2 regions of the Peribacillus sp. P4_B1 genome follow, and region 2 is predicted to be linked to the other one. Evidence: a T-box and tRNA genes for the amino acid it is inferred to sense, from the RefSeq annotation. Region 2 holds a T-box; the other holds one or more tRNA genes.

Region 1 (5,996 bases), on a different contig from region 2:
TAAAATCCTGCGGTAGGTGACTACCGTACCGGTTCGATTCCGGTCCTCGGCACCATCTTAATATGCGCCCGTAGCTCAATTGGATAGAGCATCTGACTACGAATCAGAAGGTTGTAGGTTCGACTCCCGCCGGGCGCACCATGTTTTTTTGCGGGAAGTAGCTCAGCTTGGTAGAGCACTTGGTTTGGGACCAAGGGGTCGCAGGTTCGAATCCTGTCTTCCCGACCACGTGATTTTTAATGAATGGGGCCTTAGCTCAGCTGGGAGAGCGCCTGCCTTGCACGCAGGAGGTCAGCGGTTCGATCCCGCTAGGCTCCACCATTTTTCAATCAGATACTTATATTATATTGGCGGTGTAGCTCAGCTGGCTAGAGCGTACGGTTCATACCCGTGAGGTCGGGGGTTCGATCCCCTCCGCCGCTACCAATAAATATAAGGACCTTTAGCTCAGCTGGTTAGAGCAGACGGCTCATAACCGTCCGGTCGTAGGTTCGAGTCCTACAAGGTCCACCATATGCATTTTTAAAAGCCGTGGAGGTATACCCAAGTTCGGCTGAAGGGATCGGTCTTGAAAACCGACAGGGGAGTCAAATCCCGCGGGGGTTCGAATCCCTCTACCTCCTCCATTTTTTCAAAAGCAGCAAGTTGTTTTGAAACAACCTTACATAAGGAAGCGAAGAAACGATATACACGAAAACTTGATGCAAATCGTTTCATTATTACCGTCGCGGGGTGGAGCAGTCCGGTAGCTCGTCGGGCTCATAACCCGAAGGTCGCAGGTTCAAATCCTGTCCCCGCAATTATTAGGTCCCGTGGTGTAGCGGTTAACATGCCTGCCTGTCACGCAGGAGATCGCGGGTTCGATTCCCGTCGGGACCGCCATTTTTAAATTTAGTACATTTGTGGCTCAGTAGCTCAGTCGGTAGAGCAAAGGACTGAAAATCCTTGTGTCGGCGGTTCGATTCCGTCCTGAGCCACCATATTTTAATATTACGGCGGTTGTGGCGAAGTGGTTAACGCACCTGATTGTGGTTCAGGCATTCGTGGGTTCGATTCCCATCAGTCGCCCCATTTCGCGGGTGTAGTTTAGTGGTAAAACCTCAGCCTTCCAAGCTGATGATGAGGGTTCGATTCCCTTCACCCGCTCCAAATATGGGCCTATAGCTCAGCTGGTTAGAGCGCACGCCTGATAAGCGTGAGGTCGATGGTTCGAGTCCATTTAGGCCCACCATATTCATATTGTTCCGCAGTAGCTCAGTGGTAGAGCATTCGGCTGTTAACCGAACGGTCGTAGGTTCGAGTCCTACCTGCGGAGCCATGGGGAAGTACTCAAGAGGCTGAAGAGGCGCCCCTGCTAAGGGTGTAGGTCGCGCGAGCGGCGCGAGGGTTCAAATCCCTCCTTCTCCGCCATTTGGCCCGTTGGTCAAGCGGTTAAGACACCGCCCTTTCACGGCGGTAACACGGGTTCGAATCCCGTACGGGTCATAACAAAAAGGGAAGCATACATACATGTATGCTTCTTTTTTTCATTTTTTTTCGTTGATATAATTATCCTTTTGATTATAGGGAATGTCTCCAAGACGGGAATCATTCCCTTCATCTAGTGTATTTTCATATAGCTTTTGCTTTTTGTTCGGCATATTCACCCTATTTTCCCCTTCGATATCATTTGCGGCAAATCCTTCATAGTCTTCAGGAAATCCATTCGTATCACCTTCGGTTTTATAAAGACCACTATAATTGTCATGATCACCTGTGTAATCAGATGGCGTTTCGGATGTACCGAATTTGGCGACTTCACCAAAGCTATCTTCTTTATCAACTATTTCATTTCCATGACGATTTTCAAAATCATCACCCTTGGATGGGATCAGTATATCTTCTTCCACCGGTCGGTCTTGTGCAATTGGTCGTTCCGGGGCATGCTCGACACAGTAGAGAGTGCTTGGAATCGCTTCAAGTCTATCGATAGGGATTTCTATATTGCAGGTTTTACAATGGCCATACGAACCCTCTTCTATGGCATTCAATGCTTCTTCTATTTTATCCATTTCAGATTGTGCATGCTCATCAAGTGCTTGGTTCCGTTCCATCTCGAATAATTCGGTTCCAAGGTCAGCAGGATGATTATCATAAGATGATAATTCCCCAACAGATTCCGTCTGGCTTTTATCAAGAACGGATCGTTCATCATTTTGAATCCTATTTCCAAGTTCAGCTTTTTCTTGAAGCAGTACTTTTCTGAATTTATGCATTTGCTGTTTCGTTGCCATATCCATTCACTCCTTCTAAAGTCCATATCTCATTTTATATTTTTATGATGGTTGTATTATCTATTACCCGAATCGGAGTATAGGAAAACAAAATGGAACGGAAGATAAAAAAAGGACTGAGCGGGTAGCTCGGTCCTTGAAAATTATATAAGATAGCTGATGAATAAACCAATGGCCATAAGTAAGCCAAAGAAGGTGTTCGTTTGGGCCGTTGCTTTCATTGCCGGTACCATCGTGATCGGCTGTGTTTTACCAACGAATCCTTTGACTGCGGCGATGGCTTTCGGGATGCTAAGGAAGGCTAGGAGAATCCACGCTGTTACATTTCCAGTAAGGACTAATCCAACCAGCCATAGATAAGAGAAGGCAAACATGATTGCCATGAATGTCAGGGCGTTTTTCCTGCCCATCACTACAGGCATCGTTTTGCGGCCATGTGCCTTATCTCCATCGTGGTCACGGAGGTTATTGGATAAGTTGATTAACCCGACCAATATTCCACTAGGGATGGCAATTAAGATGGCTGTTGAAGATACATAACCGGTTTGGATGAAAAAGGCAATCAGGATGATCAAAAAGCCCATGAACAAACCAGAAAATAGTTCCCCGAATGGTGTATATGAAATGGGTAGTGGACCGCCTGTATAAAGGTAGCCAACAAGCATGCAAACCAGTCCTACTGCTGCAAGCCACCAAGATGATGCGGCACAGATATAGATTCCAAGTATCAGGGCGATGGCATACATGCCAAGTGCCAAGGTCATAATGAGTTTTGGGGTCATCCCATGACGCACGATCCCGCCACCGATGCCTACGGATTCCTCCGTATCCAAGCCTCTCTTGAAATCATAGTATTCATTGAATAAATTAGTTGCAGCTTGAATCAGGATACTTGCAATCATCATGGCAGCGAATAGTAACCAATTCACTCCATCTTCCAAGAGTGCAATCACAGTTCCAAGTAAGACTGGGACAAAAGCTGCGGTTAGTGTATGTGGACGAATTAACTCCCACCAAATCTTCCAGGTCCGTTTAAGGGGAAGTCCGTCGTATTCTGTTTGCATTATTTCTCTCCTCAAAATCATTATTGGTTCTTTCGAAATTATAACAAATATTGAAATGTTGCACAAAAGGTTATCCTAATAAGTGTAGGAAAACTGGGGAAGTGTGTCAATTGGATTTCATGAAGATTCTCTTCCAAAATCAAGGATATTTCTCTTCATTCGCTAAGATTCATATAATAAGGAAAAAAGCAGGCATGAATCGTTCGGTAAAGGGGCGTTTTATTGACATGAGGTTGAAGGGAGGTGTATCTTTAAATAGGTTAAAAAGCTTTTAAAATGTACATTTGGGGGGATTTTCTTGGCTATCTCAGAAGAAACTGAACAGTTTCAGGGACTGGCTTCAGCTATACAAAAGGCGAAGGACTTGAATGATCAAGTTCTATTCAGTCATATTAAGAAAGTTAATTGCAACAACCCCCTTTCATTTTATCAAGCTGGAAGAGAACGGTACGCGGGTGAACGCTTTTTCTGGGAGGACCCTGCAAAGGAAATAACCATCACCGGTTTAGGCACTGTTAAGAAACTCAAAGCGGCATCGAATGCCGAACGTTATAGAGAAGTCGAAAAGAGCTGGATCAAACTGCAGAATACTGCTGTCAAAACGGGATTGACCGATGTAGAAGCGACCGGTCCTTTACTGTTTGGGGGCTTTTCTTTTGATTATGAAACTAACAGTACGCTCCTTTGGAATCAATTCGGGGACAACCTGTTTTATATACCTGCCTTCATGCTTTCAAAAGTGGGGAAACAAGCTTACTTAACGACAAACTTACTTTGTTCGCCTGATGATTCAGAAAAACTCTTCATAGATATGATAAATGAACGGGAAGCCTTCCTTTTCAAAAGCCTGGACGGCACTGGATTGGTTCCTAATGCCTTGGTTTTGCAGAAGGAAGTCAAACCTGAGGAATGGAAGCGGACGGTCGCAGAGGCTGTTCAGGAAATCAAGACGACAGATCTCGACAAGATTGTTTTGGCAAGGGAGCTTCGAGTTGTTTTCGAGCGTTCCATCGATTCAGGGAAAGTGCTTGAGCAATTGATTGCTGAGCAGCCATTAAGCTATATTTTCAGTTTGGAAGCTGGTGGTGACTGTTTTGTCGGTGCCACTCCCGAACGTTTAATTAAGAAACAGGGAAATGAAGTTTTCTCTACCTGTCTTGCTGGATCGATGGGGCGAGGGAAAGATGAGCAAGAAGATGTTTGTCTTGGTGAAGAATTGCTTCATGACCAAAAGAATTTACAAGAGCACCAATATGTCGTGTCGATGATATCAAATGCCTTTGATTCTGTATGTAAAAAGGTAATGGTCCCGGCCGAACCGAAACTTATGAAAAACCGTCATATCCAGCATTTGTATACACCGGTCCGCGGTATATCCAAGGAAGGTGTCACGATTTTTGAATTCGTCGAGAATCTCCATCCTACACCCGCCATGGGCGGACTTCCAAAAGAAAAGGCCGTTGTCCGGATTCGGGAAATGGAAGGTCTTGAGCGCGGCTTTTATGCGGGACCATTAGGCTGGGTGGATACGTATGGAAATGGGGAATTCGCCGTAGGGATACGTTCTGCCCTAATACAGAACAATGAGGCATCGCTCTTTGCGGGGTGCGGCGTAGTTGAAGATTCGGCTCCCGAAAGTGAGTTCCGGGAAACGGGGATTAAATTCAATCCGATGCTAAGTGCTTTAGGAGGAAATCTTAATGAATGACCGAGATGCATTGACAGCGTATGCTGCTTCATTTGTCGATGAGCTGGCACAAAATGGGATGAAGCATGTGGTTGTGAGCCCAGGTTCGCGATCCACTCCCCTAGCTTTGTTGTTAGTGGAACATCCTGATATCGAAATTCATATTAATGTGGATGAGCGTTCGGCTTCTTTTTTTGCCCTGGGTTTGGCTAAGGCCTTAAAAGAACCTGTCGGACTTCTTTGTACATCCGGTACAGCGGCTGCAAACTTTTACCCTGCCGTCATCGAGGCTTACTATTCAAGAGTGCCGCTAATAGTGCTGACCGCTGATCGTCCGCATGAATTGCGTGATGTCGGTGCCCCACAGGCAATCGATCAAATTCATCTGTACGGGAGACAAGTAAAATGGTTTGTCGAAATGGCACTTCCTGAAAGTACAGATGAGATGATGCGGTATGCAAGGATGATCGGTGCAAGGGCAGTGGCTACAGCGGCAACTGAACCTGCAGGGCCAGTACATTTGAATTTCCCGCTTCGAGAACCATTGATTCCGGATCTGGAGCAAGCAAAGGGATATAGGCAAAATAAAATGACGCCTGCAGTGTTGATTGATAGTGGAGAACGGTCACTGTCCGCATCACAAATAGATGCTGTTGCAACTACTTTGTCACAAGCTAAGCAAGGTATGATTGTATGTGGCGAATTACCGCATCCAGGGATGAAGGAAGCAATCAAAGCATTAGCGGATAAACTTGCTTTTCCGGTATTGGCTGACCCTCTTTCCCAGTTAAGGAGTGGGAGCCACGACAAAGCCATCATTATTGATGCGTATGATACGTTTCTACGCGATGAAGCGGCAAAAGCGGCTTTCAGGCCGGACGTGATTTTACGTTTTGGGACAATGCCTGTTTCTAAACCCTTATTGTTATTCATGAAAAAACAAAAACAAGCAATCACTTTGGTCGTCGATGG
Region 2 (5,996 bases):
TTCAAAGCTTTCCTTAATGCTATCGAGCAAATTCTTCGTTTCTTCATTAACATATACCATCACTTTTGCGTTCAGTGATTTTCCGATGACTTTTTGGTTCCGGGCTTCTTCTAATGCTTTCAGTACATTATCACGGACATTCATGAACGCCGTCCATTTTTCTTCAATGATTTCAGCATCATCGATGGAAATTTCCTTAGGCATCAATGTCAACTGTACACTTTCTTCCGTCACTCCCGGAATGAAAGCCCATACTTCATCAGCTGTATGAGAGAGGATTGGTGACACCAATTTCGTTAAGCTGACCAATGATTCGTAAAGAACCGTTTGAATGGCCAAACGCTCTTTTCCATTTGGTGCTTCACAATAAAGAATGTCTTTCGCATAATCAAGGTAGAACGAACTTAAATCCTGTGTGCAGAAATTATTGACCATATTATAAATTGTGGCAAACTCATAATTTTCATAACTTAGCTTCGATTGTGTGATCAGCTTATTCAATTTAACTAGCATGTAACGGTCGACTTCAGGTAATTCTTGGACTGCCACTTTATCGGTTTCTGGATTGAATCCATCCAAGTTCCCTAACAAGAAGCGGAATGTATTACGGATTTTCCGGTACACTTCAGAAACTTGTTTTAAAATAGGATCGGAAACCCTGACATCCGATTGGTAATCCACCGAAGCAACCCAAAGGCGTAAAATATCTGCACCAAGTTGGTTCATGACCTTAGATGGCAGGACGACGTTCCCAATCGACTTACTCATTTTACGACCTTCGCCATCCAATGCGAACCCGTGGCTCAGCACGCCTTTATATGGCGCTTTGCCTGTGACCGCAACACCTGTTGAAAGTGATGAGTTAAACCAGCCGCGGTATTGATCGGAACCTTCTAAATAAAGATCAGCAGGCCGCTGCAGGTCATCTCTTTCTTCAAGTACTGCCTGATGAGAAGAACCGGAGTCGAACCATACATCCATGATATCCGTTTCTTTTGTAAAGATACCATTCGGGCTGCCTTCATGTGTATAGCCTTCAGGCAGAAGATCTTTCGCTTCACGCTCAAACCAGATGTTTGAACCGTGTTCGCGGAATAGGTTTGAAATATGGTTGATGGTTTCATCCGTAATGATCGGCTCGCCATTTTCTGCATAAATGACTGGAATTGGCACGCCCCATGCACGTTGACGGGAAATACACCAATCCCCGCGGTCACGGACCATATTGAATAGGCGCGTTTCACCCCAAGCGGGTACCCATTTTGTTTCTTCAATTGCTTCCAGAAGTTCACTGCGGAAGTCTTTGATTGAGGCGAACCATTGTGCCGTTGCACGGAAGATCGTTGGTTTCTTCGTCCGCCAGTCATGTGGATAAGAGTGTGTAATGAACGTCAAGTTCAATAACGCGCCTGCTTCTGTTAATTTTTCAGTAATTGGTTTATTCGCTTGATCATAAAATAATCCAGCAAATTCTCCTGCCTCTTCCGTCATGACCCCTTTTTCATCTACAGGACAAAGTACGTCCAAGCCGTATTTTTGCCCAATGATAAAGTCATCTTCACCATGTCCAGGTGCAGTATGAACACAACCCGTACCAGCTTCAGTTGTTACGTGCTCACCCAACATCACTAAAGATTCGCGGTCATAAAGAGGATGTTTGGCAACAGCGCGGTCCAACTCGCTCCCTTTTACTGTTTTCAAGATAGACGGGTTATCCCAGCCTAAAGTTTCTGTAACCGATTCAAGTAGCGCTTCGGCAATTAAGAATTTTTCATTTTCGACAGCCACTACTACGTAATTTAATTGCGGATGCAATGAGATACCAAGGTTAGCCGGGATCGTCCAAGGAGTTGTTGTCCAGATGATGATCTTTACGCCTTCTTCGATTACACCTTTGCCATCTGTGACTTCAAAAGCAACATAGATCGATGCAGAACGTTTGTCTTGATACTCAATTTCAGCTTCGGCAAGGGCCGATTCACTTGATGGAGACCAGTAAACAGGTTTTTTCCCTTTATAAATATAGCCTTTTTTCGCCATTTCACCGAAGACCTTGATTTGCTGTGCTTCATATTCAGGCTTTAATGTGATATAAGGATTATCCCAATCACCACGGACCCCAATTCTCTTAAACTGCTCACGTTGATTGTTAATCTGAACATAAGCATATTCTTCACAAAGCTTTCTGAATTCGGCAACGCTCATTTCTTTCCGTTTCACGCCTTTTTTTGTCAATGCCGTTTCGATTGGAAGCCCATGCGTATCCCAGCCAGGTACATACGGTGCTTGAAAACCGCTCATCGATTTAAATCGGACAATGAAATCCTTTAAAACCTTATTCATTGCATGGCCCATATGGATATCGCCGTTAGCATATGGTGGTCCATCATGCAAAATGAATAAAGGCCGTCCTTCCGTTTGTTCTTGCACTTTTTTATAAATGTTCATTTCATTCCATTTTTCTTGGATTTCCGGCTCACGTTTCGGTAAATTCCCCCGCATTGGAAATTCAGTTTTAGGCATCAATAAGGTATCTTTGTATTCCATTATAAAATCCTCCATCCATCTTTATAAAAATTCATTCGAACCGATGACTTGATATCCGGCCAAAATAAAAAGCCCTCTCATCCCTAAAAAAGGGACGAGAAAGCTTTGCTTCCCGCGGTACCACCCTGGTTAGAAAGATTCACAAAGTGAATCCAACCTCTCGAGCATTCGTAACGTGAATGAAACGCTTCATTTACTTTCTGCAAAAGCAGGTTCAACTCAGAACTCAAGGGTGATCTTCAATATCTTCGCTTATTCCGGGCTTTCACCATCCCCGGTTCGCTAAAAATAAGTGTGTGAAGAATTTACTTTCCCTGTCATCGTCTAATGTCATAATGAATAGTATTGTTAAAAAATTATATGCGAAAAAAGTGTTCAAAGTCAAGGAATCGTTTAAATTTCCTCTTCCACTTTCTCATTTAATTCTATTTCAGTCGCATCTACTTCATAATCCAGCAGGTGGTCCCAATCGTCATTGTCCAGCAAATCCAGCTGCGCTCCGACAAGCATTTTAAAACGTGTCCGGAATACTTTGGATTGCTTTTTCAAATCTTCGATATCCATCGCTATTTTCCTTGCTTTCACAAGTGACTCATTGACGATCCGGTCCGCATTTTTCTCTGCTTCCTTTATGATCAGTTTCGCTTCTTTTTGGGCATTGCGCCTTAATTCTTCCGCTGCCTCTTGTGCGACAATAATCGACTTATTAAGTGTACCCTCGATTGTCGTAAAATGTCCCAAACGATCATAAGTCTCGTTCAGCTTATCCTCAAGTTCTTTCTTCTCTCTCAAAATCAATTCATAATCCTTAATGACCTGATCGAGAAATTCATTTACTTCATCTTCATCATACCCTCGAAATACTTTGTTAAATTCCTTGTTATGTATATCTATCGGGGTTAAGGGCATTACGGCACCTCCAGAACGGTTTCTACTCTAGTATGTTAAAACTCTATATTCGACAATAAATGTATGAATCCTGCTTGATATTGAATTATTTTTGTCTGCCTAACGAGATTCTCCACTTATCCTTCTTGGTTTTCCCATCAATTGAAGCTATTTTACATCTGCCAAAACCTCTGATTGAAAGTGTATCACCCTCACGGCATTCTTCCGAGACGTTTTCCGTTTGCTTGAAATTAACCTTTACTTTTCCTGATGTTATCAAGGCCTGGGTTTTTTGACGGGACATATTCAGGACGGACGATAGCACACTGTCAAGCCTAAGGGAACTGACTGTGGTGACTTGCTCATCCCATTTTTCATTAACTTGGATGATATTCTCGATTGGAAGCCTTTTGATCGAAACGGAAGCGCTACCTATTTTCTCCAGGTTTCCTGTGAGGTATGAATCCATCTCTCCGGCAGCGATAAATTGAATATGCTCCTCCGTCACTATTATATCACCAAATTTTTCACGTTTTACCCCTAGTGACATCAAGGTTCCAAGTATTTGCCTATGTTCAAGCGTAACAAACTTTTTTGGATAGGAGATATCGTATAAGGAGATATTGAAATCCGATGGTTCAGGAGAGTAATAATCAGGGTAAATGAGCACACGCTTTCGCTCTACGAAATCGCTCCCGCCATTAAATTGCAGTTTTGCATCCGGATCATTCCCTAATAAGGAAGTAAGGATTTCCTGCTGGCGCGGATCAAGAAAATCAGATAGTTTCGGAGCGTAGGAATTCTTGACCTGATCGATCCAATTCATTGCCTGATCAATAAAATCTTTTTCCTCCGGCCTGAAATGCTGATAAATACTCATGATTGAATAAATGCTCCTTAGTTATCAAATTAATGGTCGATCATAAGGAATTGATTAAATTGTTCTTCGTTGCTACTACACAGGCGGAAATTTTCCGACTGTGTAGTAATATGCATGTCAGGTTAATTGTTGTTGATCATCCTATTAAAGTCTGTAGGTAATAGATTCCATAACCGCTGGCAAAGTTAAGCACCAGCAGGGCCACAAGCGGTGAAAGATCAATCATGCCAAGTGGCGGTATGAACTTTCTGAACGGTTCTAAATACGGTTCGCAAATCTTTTCCAGGAATTGACCAATCGATGTCTCCCTTGCGTTGGGGAACCATGACATCAATATGTAAACGATTAATGCCATTGAATAAATTTCAATTAAATAATATAAACCTTGAAGCACTAAACCCATTAACCATTACCACCTCGCTTCTTCGTACTCCTCATCGGCGGCGAAGCCGGTAATATTACCGGAAACATCGACGTTGTCCGGGGTACATAAGAATATATCTGTTCCGATTTTTTGGATGTCCCCGCTGATTGCATAGACAGTCCCACTTAGAAAATCGATGATTCGCTTTCCTTGATCATGCTGGATTCGTTGAAGGTTCACAACTACTGCACGTCTATTTTTTAAATGGTCAGCTACCTCCTGGGCTTCTGCATAAGCTCGAGGCTCCAATAATACTACTTTAGAAGATTTCTGTACGCTTTGCAAACTTACGATATTCTGATTGGTATTATTCCCTGCAGAAGCGGGCTGCTGTTGTTTAGCTGACTTCACGGCTTTAGGTTCAGCCTCCTCTTCTTCCAACTCTTCATCCTTGTACTCATACTCATCATCCAGCGCGAAATAAGATTTAAATTTTGATACGAACGACATCTATAGCGTACCTCCTTAAAATTATTCGCCTACAAGTGCAGTACCAATCCTAATCATTGTAGCGCCTTCCTCAATGGCAATCATGAAATCATTGGACATCCCCATGGACAATTCAGTGCAGGGAGCATGCTTCAAACCGGCATTTTGTATTTCCGCCTGGATGCCCTTTAGTTTCCGGAAGCACTCCCGCAAAACCTGTTGATCATCAGTCAATGGAGCCATCGTCATCAATCCTGCAACATTCACCTTATCAAAATGAGATAACCCTTTTATGAAATCCATTGTCGCTTCAGGATTCAAGCCATGTTTTGATTCTTCACCTGAAACGTTCACCTGCACTAAACAGTTTATCGGCTCATTTGCGCGTTTTTGAATTTCTTCTGCCAAAGAAATGCGATCCAATGAATGGATATACGCAATTTTATCGATGACATTTTTTACTTTGCGTGTTTGCATGGAGCCAATATAATGCCAGTTGGGCTTGTCCTTCAGCACTTCATATTTATTCAATAGCCCTTCGTCACGGTTTTCACCCAAATCGCTTATTCCCGCCTCCAATGCTTCCTTTGCTCTCTCGACCGAAACATATTTTGTCACTGCGATTAACTTTATACCTTCACGGTCCCTGCCACTATTTTCACATGCTATATTTATTTTTTCTTCGATGTTTTTTAAATTGTCCACTACTTTCACTGTTACCCTAAATCCTCCTTCCAACCGATAAAACTCATCAATCTACCTGTCTTTCCGTTATCGCGGCGATGTGAAAAAAACAATTCATGATCACAGCTTGTACAGTATGATGAA

Evidence for each region. The T-box of region 2 lies ahead of ileS (isoleucine--tRNA ligase). A T-box ahead of a tRNA ligase gene usually reads a tRNA of that ligase, here a tRNA-Ile.
Region 1: it encodes a tRNA-Ile, which carries the amino acid that the T-box ahead of ileS (isoleucine--tRNA ligase) is inferred to sense. The anticodon was not compared.

Annotation. Positions count from the first base shown of each region.
Region 1 is NZ_JBFUHM010000010.1:228-6,223, forward strand. Features, by position in the region: tRNA gene AC1DVK_RS07635 (tRNA-Leu) at 1-55, shown strand, start outside; tRNA gene AC1DVK_RS07640 (tRNA-Arg) at 65-141, shown strand; tRNA gene AC1DVK_RS07645 (tRNA-Pro) at 152-228, shown strand; tRNA gene AC1DVK_RS07650 (tRNA-Ala) at 246-321, shown strand; tRNA gene AC1DVK_RS07655 (tRNA-Met) at 350-426, shown strand; tRNA gene AC1DVK_RS07660 (tRNA-Ile) at 437-513, shown strand; tRNA gene AC1DVK_RS07665 (tRNA-Ser) at 534-626, shown strand; tRNA gene AC1DVK_RS07670 (tRNA-Met) at 727-800, shown strand; tRNA gene AC1DVK_RS07675 (tRNA-Asp) at 807-882, shown strand; tRNA gene AC1DVK_RS07680 (tRNA-Phe) at 905-980, shown strand; tRNA gene AC1DVK_RS07685 (tRNA-His) at 996-1,071, shown strand; tRNA gene AC1DVK_RS07690 (tRNA-Gly) at 1,076-1,149, shown strand; tRNA gene AC1DVK_RS07695 (tRNA-Ile) at 1,155-1,231, shown strand; tRNA gene AC1DVK_RS07700 (tRNA-Asn) at 1,244-1,318, shown strand; tRNA gene AC1DVK_RS07705 (tRNA-Ser) at 1,320-1,410, shown strand; tRNA gene AC1DVK_RS07710 (tRNA-Glu) at 1,414-1,485, shown strand; gene AC1DVK_RS07715 (TraR/DksA C4-type zinc finger protein) at 1,527-2,273, opposite strand; gene AC1DVK_RS07720 (1,4-dihydroxy-2-naphthoate polyprenyltransferase) at 2,417-3,337, opposite strand; gene AC1DVK_RS07725 (isochorismate synthase) at 3,636-5,045, shown strand; gene menD (2-succinyl-5-enolpyruvyl-6-hydroxy-3-cyclohexene-1-carboxylic-acid synthase) at 5,038-5,996, shown strand, end outside.
Region 2 is NZ_JBFUHM010000001.1:145,669-151,664, forward strand. Features, by position in the region: gene ileS (isoleucine--tRNA ligase) at 1-2,547, opposite strand, end outside; T-box leader at 2,635-2,877, opposite strand; gene AC1DVK_RS00715 (DivIVA domain-containing protein) at 2,941-3,456, opposite strand; gene AC1DVK_RS00720 (YlmH family RNA-binding protein) at 3,542-4,315, opposite strand; gene AC1DVK_RS00725 (YggT family protein) at 4,452-4,718, opposite strand; gene AC1DVK_RS00730 (cell division protein SepF) at 4,725-5,189, opposite strand; gene AC1DVK_RS00735 (YggS family pyridoxal phosphate-dependent enzyme) at 5,211-5,882, opposite strand; gene pgeF (peptidoglycan editing factor PgeF) at 5,885-5,996, opposite strand, start outside.